2 regions of the Streptomyces sp. NPDC087440 genome follow, and region 1 is predicted to be linked to the other one. Evidence: riboswitches for the same ligand, from Rfam matches in the RefSeq annotation. Region 1 holds a riboswitch; the other holds the start of a gene.
What was found. A riboswitch is a leader RNA that binds a small molecule or an ion and turns the genes downstream of it on or off. The one in region 1 is predicted to bind cyclic di-AMP.
Positions count from the first base shown of each region.

Region 1 (7,382 bases):
CCGGCGGTCCAGGTCGACCAGCTCGCCGGTCTCCGGGTTCGCGTCGGCGACCAGCAGGCGGATGGAGTTCGTACCGCAGTCGACGGCGGCGACCCGGGTCACTTCGCGGCCTCCGTGTCGGCGCACGGAGTGACGCAGGGGCCCTTGGCCCACCACTCGGGCAGCAGGGCCAGCGCCTCGTCGCCGAAGGGGTTCACACCGGGGCCCGCGACCAGCGAGTGGCCGACCAGCACGTGCAGGCACTTCACCCGGTCGGGCATCCCGCCGGCGCTGGGGAAGCCCACCAGCTCCTCGATCGCGTCGCGCCGCTCGAGGTAGTCCTCGTGGGCGGCCCGGTACTGGTCGGCCAGCTCCGGGTCGGTGCTCAGCCGCGCCTGCATCTCCTTCATGAGGCCGGAGCCCTCAAGGGTGCCGATGGCGCCCGTGGCCCGGGGGCAGGTCATGTAGTAGAGCGTGGGGAACGGCGTGCCGTCCTCCAGGCGCGGGGCCGTCTCGACCACGTCCGGATTGCCGCAGGGGCAGTGGTGCGCGATCGCGCGCAGCCCGCGCGGCGGGCGGCCCAGCTGGAGCTTGAACGCCTCGATGTCCCTCTCGGTGGGCTCGGTGCGCGGCGTGGTCGGGGGCGGGGTGTCCATGCGTGCCTTCTGTCGGTCTGTTCTGGTGACGATCTTCGGTGGGGTCTACGGTTCGCTGCGGTCGGCCGCGTCGACGCCGCCCCAGACGTTGGAGTACCAGGGGCTGCCGGTGGCCTCGTCCCCTTCGGGGCGCTGCGCGGTGCCGGGCGCCTTCGGGTCGTACATCGTGAGACCGGTCTCGCCGGGCAACACATAGTGCAGGTGCTCGCGGGAGAGGCGGACGATGTACGCGTCGTCCTGGAGGCGGGCCTTGGCGTCGCGGAGCTGCTCCACACGCCGCTCGGCCTCGTTCCTGGCCTGTTCCTGGTCGGCGATCTCGGTCGCCTGCGAGAAGTAGCTCCGTATCGGGTACGCGAGGGCCACCACCAGCGTGCACACCACGAGCACCAGCAGCGCCGCCCGTCCCGTGAGCCGGGAGCGGCGGGCCTGGCGGCGGGTCTGGGAACGGTAGACGCGGGCGGCGGTCTGCTCGCCGAGCAGGCGCAGCCGGGTCGTGGTGGAGAACCGGTCGCCCTTGTTCCGTGCGGCCATCCCTGAGTCCTCCCCGTTACGCGCCGACGTCCCCGCACACGGTACGGGACCGGGTACGGGGACGTACGGAGGCTTAAACCCTCAGGAGGGTCTCAGCCCTTGAAGCGGGGGAACGCGGAGCGGCCCGCGTACACCGCGGCGTCGTCGAGGATCTCCTCGATGCGCAGCAGCTGGTTGTACTTGGCGACGCGGTCCGAGCGGGCCGGGGCGCCGGTCTTGATCTGGCCGCAGTTCACGGCGACGGCGAGGTCGGCGATGGTGACGTCCTCGGTCTCGCCGGAGCGGTGGCTCATCATGCACTTGAAGCCGTTGCGCTGCGCGAGCTCGACGGCGTCCAGCGTCTCGGTGAGCGAGCCGATCTGGTTGACCTTGACGAGCAGGGCGTTGGCCGAGCCCTCGTCGATGCCGCGGGCCAGGCGCTCCGGGTTGGTGACGAAGAGGTCGTCGCCGACGATCTGGACCTTGGAGCCCAGCTTGTCGGTGAGGACCTTCCAGCCCGCCCAGTCGTCCTCGTACAGCGGGTCCTCGATGGAGACCATCGGGTACGCGGAGACGAGCTCCTCGTAGTACTCGGTCATCTCGGCGGCCGAGCGGGACTTGCCCTCGAACTCGTAGACGCCGTCCTTGTAGAACTCGGAGGCGGCGACGTCGAGCGCGAGCGCGATCTGCTCGCCGGGGATGTAACCGGCCTGCTTGATGGCCTCGACGATGAGGTCGAGCGCGGCGCGGTTGGACTCCAGGTTCGGGGCGAAGCCGCCCTCGTCGCCGAGACCGGTGGACAGGCCCTTGGTCTTCAGCACCTTCTTGAGGGTGTGGTAGACCTCGGCGCCCCAGCGCAGGGCCTCGGAGAAGGACTCGGCGCCGATCGGCGCGATCATGAACTCCTGGATGTCGACGTTGGAGTCGGCGTGCGACCCACCGTTGAGGATGTTCATCATCGGGACGGGCAGCAGGTGCGCGTTCGGGCCACCGAGGTAGCGGAACAGCGGCAGGTCCGAGGCCTCGGAGGCGGCGTGCGCGACGGCCAGGGAGACACCCAGGATGGCGTTGGCGCCCAGCGAGCCCTTGTTCTCGGTGGCGTCGAGGTCGAACATCGCCTGGTCGATCAGGCGCTGCTCGGTGGCGTCGTAGCCGACGAGCTCCGGGCCGATCTGCTCGATGACGGCGAGGACGGCCTTCTCGACACCCTTGCCGAGGTAGCGGTTCGGGTCACCGTCGCGAAGCTCGATGGCTTCGAAGGCACCGGTGGAGGCGCCGGACGGAACAGCAGCACGACCCGTGCTGCCGTCGTCGAGGCCGACCTCGACCTCGACCGTGGGGTTGCCTCGGGAGTCCAGGATTTCCCGGGCTACGACGACGTCGATGGACGGCACGAGCATCTCCTTATGGGATGTGACGCGAAGGTGGCGGGCCCCGTGAAGGGGCACACGGCGCAGGGTCGCTTTCGGCCTTGCGACAAGAGCCTAACCGGCTCCGGGGCATCGGCCAGCCGATCGACCGCACGCTGGGACGAAAAGATGCCCGAATGCCTGTAATACAGGACGAAGGACCCTGGTGACGTCACCGTGCGTTACGGATCTGTTCACCGACGAGTACGGCCCGTATGCACGCCTGAGTGCGTACGCGCACGGGTGAGCCCTTGTGCACAGGGCCTGCGGGTGGGGCCTGCGGATAGGGGTCGACCCCGGCGGGACGCGTTCGGGGGGAAGTCGCGCCCGGCCGGGGTCGGGGGTGCGGAGGGGGCGGGGGTGAGCCGCCCCCTCCGCGGTGCGGACTCGGGCGGGGGTGGGCCGCCGGGAGTCCGCGGTGCGGGAACCGGGCGCGGGTGGGGCGCCGGGGTTCCCGCGGGGCGGGGACGGACGGGGGTGGGCCGTCGGTCCCCGCTGGATCAGCTCAGGTGGAGCTGCTGACCCGGGAAAATGAGGTCGGCGTCGGAGACGACGTCCTCATTGAGGTCTGCGATGTGCTGCCAGCCGCCCTTGACGTGCTCGCGCTCGGCGATCTTCGACAGGGTGTCGCCCGCCTGCACCTTGTACTCGCCGTCACCCTTCTTGATCGGGCCACCGGCCTTCGACTCTACCTTCGGCACCGAGCGGGTCTCGCTGCGGGAGGCGGCCGGGGCCTCTTCGCGCTTCTTCTCCGCCTTCGGGGCGGACTTCTTCGCGGAGGAGCCGGTGCTGACGCCCGGGTCGACACCGTCGTTGCTCAGGTTGCCGGCGCCCGCGCAGGCCCAGGCGCCGGGGCCCTGGATCTTGAGCAGCTTCTCGGCGGTGGCTATCTGCTGGCCCTTGGTGGCCAGGTCGGCACGCGAGGCGTACTGGGTGCCACCGGCGGCGGCCCACGAGGAGTTCGTGAACTGCAGGCCGCCGTAGTAGCCGTTGCCCGTGTTGATGGACCAGTTGCCGCCGGACTCGCACTGGGCGACGGCGTCCCAGGTGTCGACGGAGGCGGCGGAGGCCGAGGAGGCCCCCATCAGCGGGGCGGCGACCGCGACACCCGTGACGCCCGCGATCGCGGCGGCACGCGTGGCCTTGGACGGACGGCGGTGCTTGCCCTTGCTGCTGAAAAGCGACATGGATATACCCCTCACCGACGCCTTCGAGGTGAGCTGTCGGGTTCGGGCTGTGAGTTCGCCCGGCCTCCGGTCCGGATTCCCGCGTGACGCTTGCTGCGGCTTTCCGTTTCGGCGGCTTCACCCCAAGCCGTTCCCACGACGTCTCTCAACGTCCGGGCCCGGCACTTACCTTGGGTCCCCCGCTCCTGCCTACGGCGCTTTCGCGACGACTGCTTCCGGTGGCCCGCCGGCAGGATTCGGCGTGCGGGCTCCGGTGCTCACCGGTGGCGAGCGAGGACGACCGTAATCACAGGTGCCCCGGATGTTCAAAGAGGCACATCCGGGACATCCACCCCCTACTTGCCCCCTGCTCACTTGCGTTTACGCAGGTCAGAGGGGGCCTACCGGGAGTCACCCGGAGGGACACGCCAGTTGGGGCGAAGAGACTCATGTCTCACTTGCGCAAAAGCGGACACAAGCCCCTCAACCGCCCCTACTTTTCGCCGTCCTCCGACCCCTCCGACGGGTCCTTCCCCTGCTTCTCCTGCTGCTTCTGCCCGGCTTCCTGACCTTCGCTCAGATCCAGGTGCTGGCCGGGCTTGATGAGGTCCGGGTCGGCGCCGAGGGACTTCTTGTTGGCCTCGTAGAGGGCGCTCCAGCCGCCGGGGACCTTCGCCTCGTCGGCGATGTGCCAGAGGTTGTCGCCGGGCCGCACGGTGTACGTGCCGGGCTCGGGGGCGTCGCCCTCCGTCTTCGCGCTGCCGTCCCGCGAGGCGTGCCGCCCGCCGTCCCGCTCGATCGCATCCCTATCGGGGGAATTGTCCGGTACGGGGAGGGAGTTCTCCGGCGCGGGCTCGCCCCGGTGCTTGCCGGAGCCGGGGAGGCCCGGGTCCGGGGTGCCGGTGGCGTCGGGGGCGGTGGGGCTCGTGGAGGCGTCGGGGCCGGTGCTGGGCGAGACGCTGGAGCCGGGGGTGGACTCGGTGGGGTCGGCCGAGGCGGTGGCGCCGGTGGCGGGCGTACCGGCGTCGGGGGTCGCGCCCGGGTCCGGGGTGGCGCCCGGGGTCCCCTGGGCGGGCTCGGTGCCGTCCGAGGCGTCGCGCTTCGTGTCCTTCTTCGCGTCGGGCTCGGCGGCGTCCGCCGGGGGCGTGGGGGGCGTACGGGAATCGATGCCCGCGTCCACGCCGGGATCGGCGGCGTCCACCCCTCCCTGGCCCGAACCGGAACCGGAGTGACCGCCGCCGCCGGGTGCCAGCCCGGATATGACGGCGCAGCTCGGCCAGGCCTGCGGACCCTCGGCCTTGAACACCTTCTCGGCGACCTCGATCTGCTGCGAGCGGCTGGCGAGGTCGGCGCGCGGGGCGTAGGAACCGCCGCCGTACTGGTTCCACTTCTCCTGGGAGAACTGGAGCCCGCCGTAATACCCGTTGCCCAGGTCGGCGCTCCACGCACCACCGCTCTCGCACTCGGCGACGCGGTCCCAGGTGCCTGCCTCGACCGCACCGGCGCTGGTGGCGCCGAGGAGCGGAATCGCGAGCGCGGAGCCGGTGACCCCGGCCGCGACGACGATTGCGGGGGCCTGACGCGGGCGGCGGTGTTTACCGTTCCCGGAACGCATGCGGTTGCCTTTCGCTGACGGTGACTCGGCTTCTGGCTGGGCAGCCGGGTCGCCCGTGAACGTAGCCGCAGTCGAACACCCGTCACAAGTCGATGCAGCGGAGATCACGCAAAGGTCACATCTCTGATGCCCCATCACTTTCCTTGCCCTGCGCACCACTTCCGAACTCCACCGGAAGCGTGCGCAGACCCCGCATGATGAGGCCGCCGCGCCAGCGCAAATCGGCAGGTTCCGCCGCGAGTCGCAGGTCAGGGAGACGGGTCAGCAGGGTCGCGAGTGCGGTCTGCGCTTCGAGCCGCGCGAGGGGGGCACCGAGGCAGTAGTGGATGCCGTGCCCGTAACCGAGATGCTGGTTGTCCCGACGGCTGAGATCGAGGGTGTCCGGATGCTGGAACCGCTCGGGGTCGCGGTCGGCGGCCGCCAGCACGACGAGTACGGGGTCCCCCTCCCCGATCTCCTGCCCGCCGAGGGTGAGCGCCTCGGTGGCGTACCGCCAGGTGGCCAGCTCGACGGGGCCGTCGTAGCGGAGCAGTTCCTCGACGCCGGTGGCGAGGAGGCCGGTGTCGCCGGCAGCGAGGGCCGCTTGGAGCCTCTCCCGTTGCTCGGGGTTCCGAAGCAGGGCATACACCCCGTTTCCAATCAAATTGACCGTCGTCTCGAAGCCCGCGAAGAGGAGGATGAACGCCATCGCGGCAGCCTCGTTCTCGGTGAGGTGCTCGCCGTGGTCGCTGGCGCGGATGAGGTTCGAGATGAGGTCGTCGCCGAGGTCTTCGCGCTTGCGGTGGATCAGCTCGGCGAGGTAGTTGCGCATCTTCTTGACCGAGCGCGCCACGCCCCCGCGCGGGCCGCCGCCGTGCCGGATCATCATCCCGGCCCAGTCCCGGAAGTCGTCCTGGTCCTCGCGGGGCACGCCCAGCAGGTCGCAGATCGCGTAGATGGGGAGCGGGAAGGCGAACTCGTGGATGAGGTCGGCGGACCCCTCGCCCGCGAAGTTGTCGATGAGCCGGTCGGTCAACTCCTGTACGCGGGGCGCGAACTCGGCGACCGTGCGCGGGGTGAACGCCTTGGACACCAGGCGGCGCAGCCGGGTGTGGTCCGGGGGGTCGATGTTGAGCAGGTGCGTCATCAGATCCGCACTCCGCTCGCCGGGGATGCCCGTCTTGCCCTTCGCGTGGGCGGAGCCCGCATGGTTCGCCGGGTTCTTGCTGAGCCGCTGGTCGGCGAGGGCCTGCTTGGCGTCGGCGTACCGGGTCACGAGCCAGGCCTCGACGCCGCTGGGCAGCCGGGTGCGGTGCACGGGCGCGTGCTCGCGGAGCCAGGCGTAGGCCGGGTAGGGATCGGTGGCGAACTCCCAGGTGAAGAGTTCCGGGGCGGGTTCGGCGGGGGGTGCGGTGCTCACCCGTCGACGTTAGCCGCCTTGCGCCACGGTGCTCATCCCGCCTGTCCCTCCGCCGCCAGGATCGCGTCCCGGTACACGCGTGCGGCGGCGCGCAGGGCGGTCTCCGGGTCGATGCCGTCCGCCTCGGCGCGGGCGGCCAGGGCGAGGAGCTGGTAGCCGATGCCGCCGTCGCCGGGCGGGAGGGGGGCGTCGATGCCGCCCGAGCGGACCCGGGAGGAGAGCTTGGCCGCGAGGGCGAGCGCGGGCTGTCCGAGAGGGATGCCCTCCGTCACCGAGGTGCGCTGCTTCTCGACGGCCTTGGTGCGCAGCCAGGTGGCCTTCACGTCCGCCGGGGTCTCGGCGGTCTCGTCGCCGAAGACGTGCGGGTGGCGGTGGATGAGCTTGTCGATGAGGGTGGCGGCGACGTCGTCGATGGAGAAGGGGCCCTCCTCTTCCTCCCCCTCCTCACCCGAGGCGTCCTCGCCCGATGCGTCCTCGCCCGTCGCGTCCTCCGCGATGCGGGCGTGGAAGACGACCTGGAGGAGGACGTCGCCCAGTTCCTCGCGGAGCTCCGTGCGGTCGCCCGCCTCGATGGCCTCGACGAGTTCGTAGGCCTCCTCGATGCCGTACTTGGCGAGCCCCTTGTGCGTCTGCTGGGAGGACCACGGG
Region 1 covers NZ_JBIUXN010000012.1:108,499-115,880, forward strand. Annotated here, with positions in the region: gene ACIO3O_RS23495 (exopolyphosphatase) at 1-102, opposite strand, end outside; gene ACIO3O_RS23500 (DUF501 domain-containing protein) at 99-635, opposite strand; gene ACIO3O_RS23505 (septum formation initiator family protein) at 681-1,166, opposite strand; gene eno (phosphopyruvate hydratase) at 1,259-2,545, opposite strand; gene ACIO3O_RS23515 (transglycosylase family protein) at 3,055-3,741, opposite strand; cyclic di-AMP (ydaO/yuaA leader) riboswitch at 3,745-3,909, opposite strand; gene ACIO3O_RS23520 (transglycosylase family protein) at 4,214-5,335, opposite strand; gene ACIO3O_RS23525 (cytochrome P450) at 5,451-6,734, opposite strand; gene ACIO3O_RS23530 (nucleoside triphosphate pyrophosphohydrolase) at 6,767-7,382, opposite strand, start outside.

Region 2 (7,382 bases), on a different contig from region 1:
GATCGGCGAAGGCCTGGTTCGGGGCGCTCCAGGTGAACAAGCAGCTGAAGCCGCTGATGCAGCAGGGCAAGGTGAAACCCTTCATCCTGGTGTCGCCGCGCACCACCCTGCTGGGCGACCAGACCGACACCGGCTGCGCGAACACCCCGGGCAAGGTCAACGCGGACACCTGGCTGAGCGTCGATGTCCGCAAGATGGTCACCGACACCTTCCGGGCCTCCGGCAAGGCCGCGGACTGGGCGGTCGGCGGGTACTCGGCGGGCGCGCACTGCGCCACCAGGCTGGCGATCGCCCACCCCGACCGGTACCGCGCGGGCGTCAGCCTCTCCGGCTTCAACGACCCGAACGGCGAACCGGCCGCCCTCACCGCCGCCACCCCCCAACTCCGGCGCGCCAACAACCCGTACCTCATGCTGAAGCAGGCCAACAAGGCCGGGAAGCCGCCGCACACCGCGCTGTTCGTGTCGGGCGCGGCGGGCGACGGCTACGAGGCGGCGAACGCGCTCAAGGGCGAGGCGAAGAAGCCGACGACGGTACGGGTGGTGAAGACCGTGGGACCGCACGGCACCAGCGTGTGGAAGCAGCAGGTGCCGGAGGTCTTCCGGTGGCTGTCGGAGCAGGTCGGGAAGTAGCCGCGGGAGGGCCCGGGGTCAGTAGCGGCCCGCGGTGCCGTGCCCCCGGCCGCCGCCGCGCAGTCGGCCGAGCAGCGACCTGGCCTGTGCGCGCCTGCGCGGATTGGCGGCCTCGCGGCGGCCGCGGGCGATGGTGCGGCGGCCCTGCGGGCTGCGGGCGTAGCTCTTGAGCTTGCTGATGATGCCGGGCATGGGGTTCCTCCGGTCGTCCACTGCGCCGTGGAGGTCACGGCCCTGCACGGCGTGTACCCCTGCCCGACCCGCTGATGCGGCGGGATCACGCCACCCGCCAGGACCCGGCCTCCTCCGCACCACCCGCCTCGCCGCGGGCCCCTCACACCGGCCGTGTCGCCCCCACCATCGGCATCTGGTCGATCGGCGCGATCCGCACGGGGGCGCCGGGGCGCGGGGCGTGGATCATCTTGCCGTCGCCGATGTACAGCCCGACGTGCGAGATCCCCGAGTAGAAGAACAGCAGGTCCCCCGGCGCGAGTTGGGAACGCGAGACCCGCTGCCCCGCGTTGATCTGGGTGTACGTGGTCCGGGGCAGCGACACCCCGGCCGAGCGCCAGGCAGCCTGGGTCAGTCCCGAGCAGTCGAAGGAGGAGGGGCCCGTGGCGCCCCAGACGTAGGGCTTGCCGAGCGCGGAGTAGGCGAAGGACACGGCCTGCGCGGCCCGGGCGTTGGGTGCGCCGACCGAGCCGCGCGGCAGCTCCCGGCCCGCCGAGGCCCGGTCGGCGCGTTCGCCTTCGCCCCCGTGCCCGTCCTGGGCGGCGTACCGGGCCCGGTCCTCGCCGGTCAGCCGGGAGAGCAGCTCCTCGGCCTCGGAGATGTTCCCCTGGATCTTCTCCTTCTGCTTCTTCAGCTCGGCCTCCTCCTGGGCGAGCTGGCCGAAGCGCTGCCCGGCGGCGCCCCGCAGCCGGGCGATCTGCGCGAGCTGCCGCTGCGCGCCCCGGACCTTGGCGGCCTGGAGCTCCCCGGCCCGCCCGGCGACGGCGGCCCGCTCCAGGTACTGGTCGGGGTCCGAGGTGAGGGCGACCTGCAGGGCGGGCTCGATGCCGCCGGAGCGGTACTGGGCCGCGGCCATCGAGCCGAGCGACCTGCGCTCGACGTTGAGCTGCTCGGTGCGGCGGGCCGCCTCGTCGCGGAGCTGGTCCAGGGACCTCTTGGTCCGTACGGACTTCTCCTTCACGCCGTTGTACGTCTCGGTGGCGGTCTCGGCGTCGTGGTAGAGCTTGTCGACCTTCGACTTGATCTGGGCCGGGGTGAGCGTCGGCTCCGCGTGCGCGGTGCCCTCCAGGGCGGTGCTGCCCGCGGCTCCCGCCAGTGCGAGGGTGACCGCGGTGGTGCGGGCGGTACTGCCGCCGAGTGAGCGCTGCTTGGGCTTCCGGTGCGCTGCCACGAGGGCGTTCACGTCCTTCCACGGGTACGGCCGGTGGGGGTGGGGGAGTCGGCCATCTGGGGAGGGACGCTAAACCTGCCCGTCACGGGGCAGCCTTCGAACGACCGCTAATGCCCGCAAGTGCTCAGACATTGGTCGAGATCGATCACGGCGAACGAGGCGGAACCACTGCTTCCGTTCCCTCTGTGACCGATGGGGCACAGTGGCCCGCCCTGCCGCATGAGGCGTGCTAACGGCTGGCTAGGCTCCGGCCATGGACGTACTCCTCAACATCTTCGTCGGCCTGCACATCATCGGCATCGCCTCCCTCCTCGGCGGGTTCCTGACCCAGATGAAGGCGATGGGCGCGGGCACCGCCCGCTTCAGCCCCGCGATGCTGCACGGCGCGCTGACGATGCTGATCACCGGGGTCGCCCTGGTCGGCATCCACCAGGCCCAGGACCACAACGTCAACAACCTCAAGATCGGCATCAAGCTGGCGATCCTCGTGGTGATCCTGGGCCTCGTCTACGTCAAGCGCGACGAGGAGAAGGTGGAGAAGGCACTGTTCGGCGCGGTCGGCGGGCTGACGGTCGTCAACATCTTCATCGCCGTCCTGTGGAACTGACGCCGCCGGGCACTCAGACGGGCCGCACGCTCCCGTGGATCGGCATGTAGAAGATCGACTCCTCGCGCACCTGCGCGTTCGGCTTCGGCGCGTGGATCATCATCCCGTCGCCCTTGTAGATGCCGACGTGGCTGATGTCGTCGTAGAAGAACACCAGGTCACCCGGCTTGAGGTCCTTCGTCGCGACCCGCTCGCCGACCTTCACCTGGTCCCAGGTGGTACGCGGCAGGTCCACCCCGGCGGCCTTCCAGGCGGCCTGGGTGAGCCCCGAGCAGTCGTACGAGGAGGGGCCGGTCGCGCCCCAGACGTACGGCTTGCCGAGCTGGGCCCGCGCGAAGGCCAGCACCTTCCCGGCCTTCGTGGAGTACGAGCTCCCGGAGCCGGAGCCGGAGCCCGAGCCACTGTCGGAACCCGAGCCCGAGCCACTGTCGGCACCCGAGCCCTGTCCGGAGCCTTCGGCGGGCTGCGGCTGCTCCTTCTGCCGCTCCCGCTCCTTGGCCGCCTCCGCCGCCTGCCGCCGCGCCAGCTCGTCCGCCCTGCGCCGGGCCTCCGCCTTCCGCTCGCGCTCCAGCTGCTCCAGCCGCGCCTTCTCCTGCGTGCTCAGCCGCGACAGCAGCCCGCGCGCCTGGCCCAGCTTGTCCTGCACGTCCTCCTTGGACTGCCGCAGCGCCGCCTGCGCCGTGGTCAGCCGTTCCAGGCCGCGGGTCGCCTCGCCCCGCTTCCTCGCGGCGGCCTCCTGCTGGGTGCTGTAGTCGTCGACCAGCTTCTGCTGCCGCTCGTTGGCCCGGGCCATCACCCGCCGGGACGCGAAGTACGACGCGGGGTCGTCCGAGAGGAACAGCGCGGAGGCCGAGCCCACCGACCCGCTCCGGTACTGGGACGCGGCGAGCGAGCCGAGCGTGCGCCGGGCCTGGTTCAGCCGGTCGGTGCGCCGGGCGACGTCGTCCAGCACCCCGTCGAGCCGCTGCTTCTGCTTGCGGGTGGCCTCCTTGGCCGCGTTGTACTCCTGGGTCGCCGCCCCGGCCTGCCGGTACAGGGCCTCCACCTTCTGCTGCACCTCCTCGACGGAGGGCTTCGGCGCGGCCGGGGAGGCCTGCGCGGGCTGGGCGACGATGCCGACGGTCACCAAGGCGGCGGTGGTGACGCCGACGCCGGGCGCCGAGGAACGCATCGACGCGGCGATACCGGGCCGTGGTTTGCGGTGCGTGGGCGCAGGCTTGCGGTGCGAGGACACAGCGGGCAATTCCTTCCGTGGACCGCCTACCGGGTTAGCTGTCGGGTTCGGGCTCACGGAAAGGAAGGCGTGCCCTACGGCCCTCGGGTGTGGGGGTACGGGCCGATTCACCCCGGTGGTGTGTGTGGGTCCCCGGTTCCGAACCGCCGTGCGGGCGGGCCGGATTCGGCGTGCGACGACCGTTCCGGCGCGGTTCGCCGAGGGGGGTACGGGCCGCTCGCGCAGCACCGTAACGAATGGCTGTGACGGGTGGGAAGCCTGATGTTCGATATGCCCGATACATTTTCGTGACCTTCGTGGCCTTCGTGAGGGTGTGAGCGGAAGGCCACGGATGGTGGTCGCGGAGGGTTCTGGCGGAATCCGGACCGGGCTGTCAGTGGGGCCGCCTAGACTCGGTAGGCGATGAGCAGCCTCTTTGACGACAGCTTCCTGGCCGACCTCCAGAACAAGGACGACTCGGCCCCGCCGCCCCCGGAGGACACCGACGAAGGTCCCCCTCCGGAGGAGGTTCCGCACGACCTGTTCGAGGGGAAGTTCGACGGCCCGCCGCCGCCCCGGGACGCCTACTACCGGGACGGCGCCCCCCGCCCGGTCCTGGACCCGGCGGCCCTCCTCGACGGGCTGAACGACAACCAGCGCGCCGCCGTCGTGCACGCCGGGTCGCCGCTGCTCATCGTGGCCGGAGCCGGTTCCGGCAAGACCCGGGTGCTCACCCACCGCATCGCGCACCTGCTCTCCGCGCGCGGTGTGCACCCCGGCCAGATCCTCGCGATCACCTTCACCAACAAGGCCGCCGCCGAGATGAAGGAGCGCGTGGAGGCCCTGGTCGGCCCGCGCGCGGGCGCCATGTGGGTGTCCACGTTCCACAGCGCGTGCGTGCGCATCCTGCGCCGCGAGTCCAAGAAACTGGGCTTCACCAGCTCCTTCTCGATCTACGACGCCGCCGACTCCAAGCGCCTGATGGCCCTGGTCTGCCGCGACCTGGACCTCGACCCGAAGAAGTTCCCGCCGAAGTCCTTCAGCGCCAAGGTCTCCAATCTCAAGAACGAGCTGATAGACGAAGAGACCTTCGCGGGCCAGGCCGCCGACGGCTTCGAGAAGACCCTCGCCCAGGCGTACGCGATGTACCAGTCCCGCCTGCGCGAGGCGAACGCGCTGGACTTCGACGACATCATCATGACGACGGTGCACCTGCTCCAGGCGTTCCCGGACGTCGCCGAGCACTACCGGATGCGTTTCCGCCACGTCATGGTCGACGAGTACCAGGACACCAACCACGCCCAGTACACCCTGGTCCGCGAGCTGGTCGGCCCCTCGGGCCCCGGCCTCGCACCCGGCGAGCTGTGCGTCGTCGGTGACGCCGACCAGTCGATCTACGCCTTCCGCGGCGCGACGATCCGCAACATCCTCCAGTTCGAGGAGGACTACCCGGACGCCACGACGATCCTGCTGGAGCAGAACTACCGCTCCACTCAGACGATCCTCACCGCCGCCAACGCGGTCATCGAGCGCAACGAGAACCGCCGCGCGAAGAACCTCTGGACCGACGCCGGCGCGGGCTCGCTCATCACCGGATACGTCGCGGACACCGAGCACGACGAGGCCCAGTTCATCGCCGAGGAGATCGACCGCCTCACCGACGCGGGCGACGCCAAGGCCGGAGACGTCGCCGTCTTCTACCGCACCAACGCCCAGTCCCGCGTCTTCGAAGAGATCTTCATCCGGGTCGGCCTGCCCTACAAGGTCGTCGGCGGCGTCCGCTTCTACGAGCGCAAGGAGGTCCGGGACATCCTGGCCTACCTGCGCGTCCTGTCCAACCCCGAGGACACCGTCCCGCTGCGCCGCATCCTCAACGTGCCCAAGCGCGGCATCGGCGAGCGTGCCGAGGCCATGATCGACGCGCTCTCCCTGCGCGAGCGGATCAGCTTCCCGCAGGCCCTGCGCCGCGTCGACGAGGCGTACGGCATGGCCGCCCGCTCGTCCAACGCCGTCAAGCGGTTCAACACGCTGATGGAGGAGCTCCGTACGATCGTGGAATCGGGAGCCGGACCGGCCGTCGTCCTCGAAGCGGTCATGGAGCGCACGGGCTACCTCGCCGAGCTCCAGGCGTCCACCGACCCGCAGGACGAGACCCGCATCGAGAACCTCCAGGAACTCGCCGCCGTCGCCCTGGAGTTCGAGCAGGAGAACGGCGACGAGGACACCCCGGGCACCCTCTCCGACTTCCTGGAGAAGGTCGCCCTGGTCGCCGACTCCGACCAGATCCCCGACGAGGACGAAGACGGTTCCGGCGTCATCACGCTGATGACGCTGCACACCGCCAAGGGCCTCGAATTCCCGGTCGTCTTCCTCACCGGCATGGAGGACGGCGTCTTCCCGCACATGCGCTCGCTGGGCAACACCAAGGAGCTGGAGGAGGAGCGCCGCCTCGCCTACGTCGGCATCACCCGCGCCCGCGAACGGCTCTACCTCACCCGCTCCACCCTGCGCAGCGCCTGGGGCCAGCCCTCGTACAACCCGGCCTCCCGCTTCCTGGAGGAGATCCCGGACACCCACCTGGAGTGGAAGCGCACCGGTGCGCAGATCCCGGCGGGCCCGGTCTCCGGTTCCCGGGGCGGGGTGGGCTCGGTGGCGGCCTCGCTGTCGTCGTCGCTCGCCAACTCCCGCTCCCGCAAGGGGCCTTCGGGCTTCGCCACCGGCCGGGCCTCGGACAAGCCGGTGATCACCCTCGCGGTCGGCGACCGGGTCACGCACGACCAGTTCGGCCTCGGCACGGTGATGACGGTGACCGGCTCCGGCTCGGACGCGCAGGCCACCATCGACTTCGGCGACGAGCGCCCGAAGAAGCTGCTGCTGCGGTACGCGCCGGTCGAGAAGCTGTAGTACGTCGCTGTACGCCGCAGGGGCCGCACCGGATCTCCGGTGCGGCCCCTGCGGCGTACAGGCGCGTGTTTGCTGACGTCGCTACGTCGGGTCGAGGTCGTGGCTGCGGAGCCAGGCCAGCGGGTCGACGGCCGAGCCGCCGCCGGGGCGCACCTCGAAGTGCAGGTGGGCGCCCGTGGAGTTGCCGGAGTCGCCCGCGTAGCCGATGACGTCGCCCGCCTTGACGGTGCCGGAGCGCATCTTGGTGCGGGAGAGGTGGCAGTACCAGGTCTCCACGCCCTTCGGCGAAACGACCTTCATCATGTTTCCGTAGGCGCTGTTGAACTGGTAGCTGACCGTGCCGTCGGTCGCCGCCATCACCGGGGTGCCGAGGTCGACGGGGAAGTCGATGCCGGTGTGCACGGCCGCCCAGTTGACGCCCGCCTGGCCGTAGTACGCGCTCAGACCGTGCTGCTTCACCGGCAGGACGTACTTGGGGCGGGCGGCCTCCTTGCGGGCGGCCTCCTCGGCCTTGCGCTTCTTCTCGGCGTCCTGGCGTTCCTTGAGGTCGATGCGCTCCTGCGTACGGCTGGCGCGGTCGCCGAAGTCGCGGGCGTCGGCGCTCAGTCCGGCGGCCATGGTGTC
Region 2 covers NZ_JBIUXN010000002.1:172,440-179,821, forward strand. Annotated here, with positions in the region: gene ACIO3O_RS05480 (alpha/beta hydrolase) at 1-632, shown strand, start outside; gene ACIO3O_RS05485 (hypothetical protein) at 651-824, opposite strand; gene ACIO3O_RS05490 (NlpC/P60 family protein) at 967-2,034, opposite strand; gene ACIO3O_RS05495 (hypothetical protein) at 2,288-2,641, shown strand; gene ACIO3O_RS05500 (NlpC/P60 family protein) at 2,655-3,884, opposite strand; cyclic di-AMP (ydaO/yuaA leader) riboswitch at 3,883-4,056, opposite strand; gene pcrA (DNA helicase PcrA) at 4,278-6,758, shown strand; gene ACIO3O_RS05510 (M23 family metallopeptidase) at 6,840-7,382, opposite strand, start outside.
Region 2: it holds a riboswitch for cyclic di-AMP, as region 1 does, so the genes downstream of both, ACIO3O_RS05500 (NlpC/P60 family protein) here and ACIO3O_RS23515 (transglycosylase family protein) in region 1, are expected to answer to the same signal.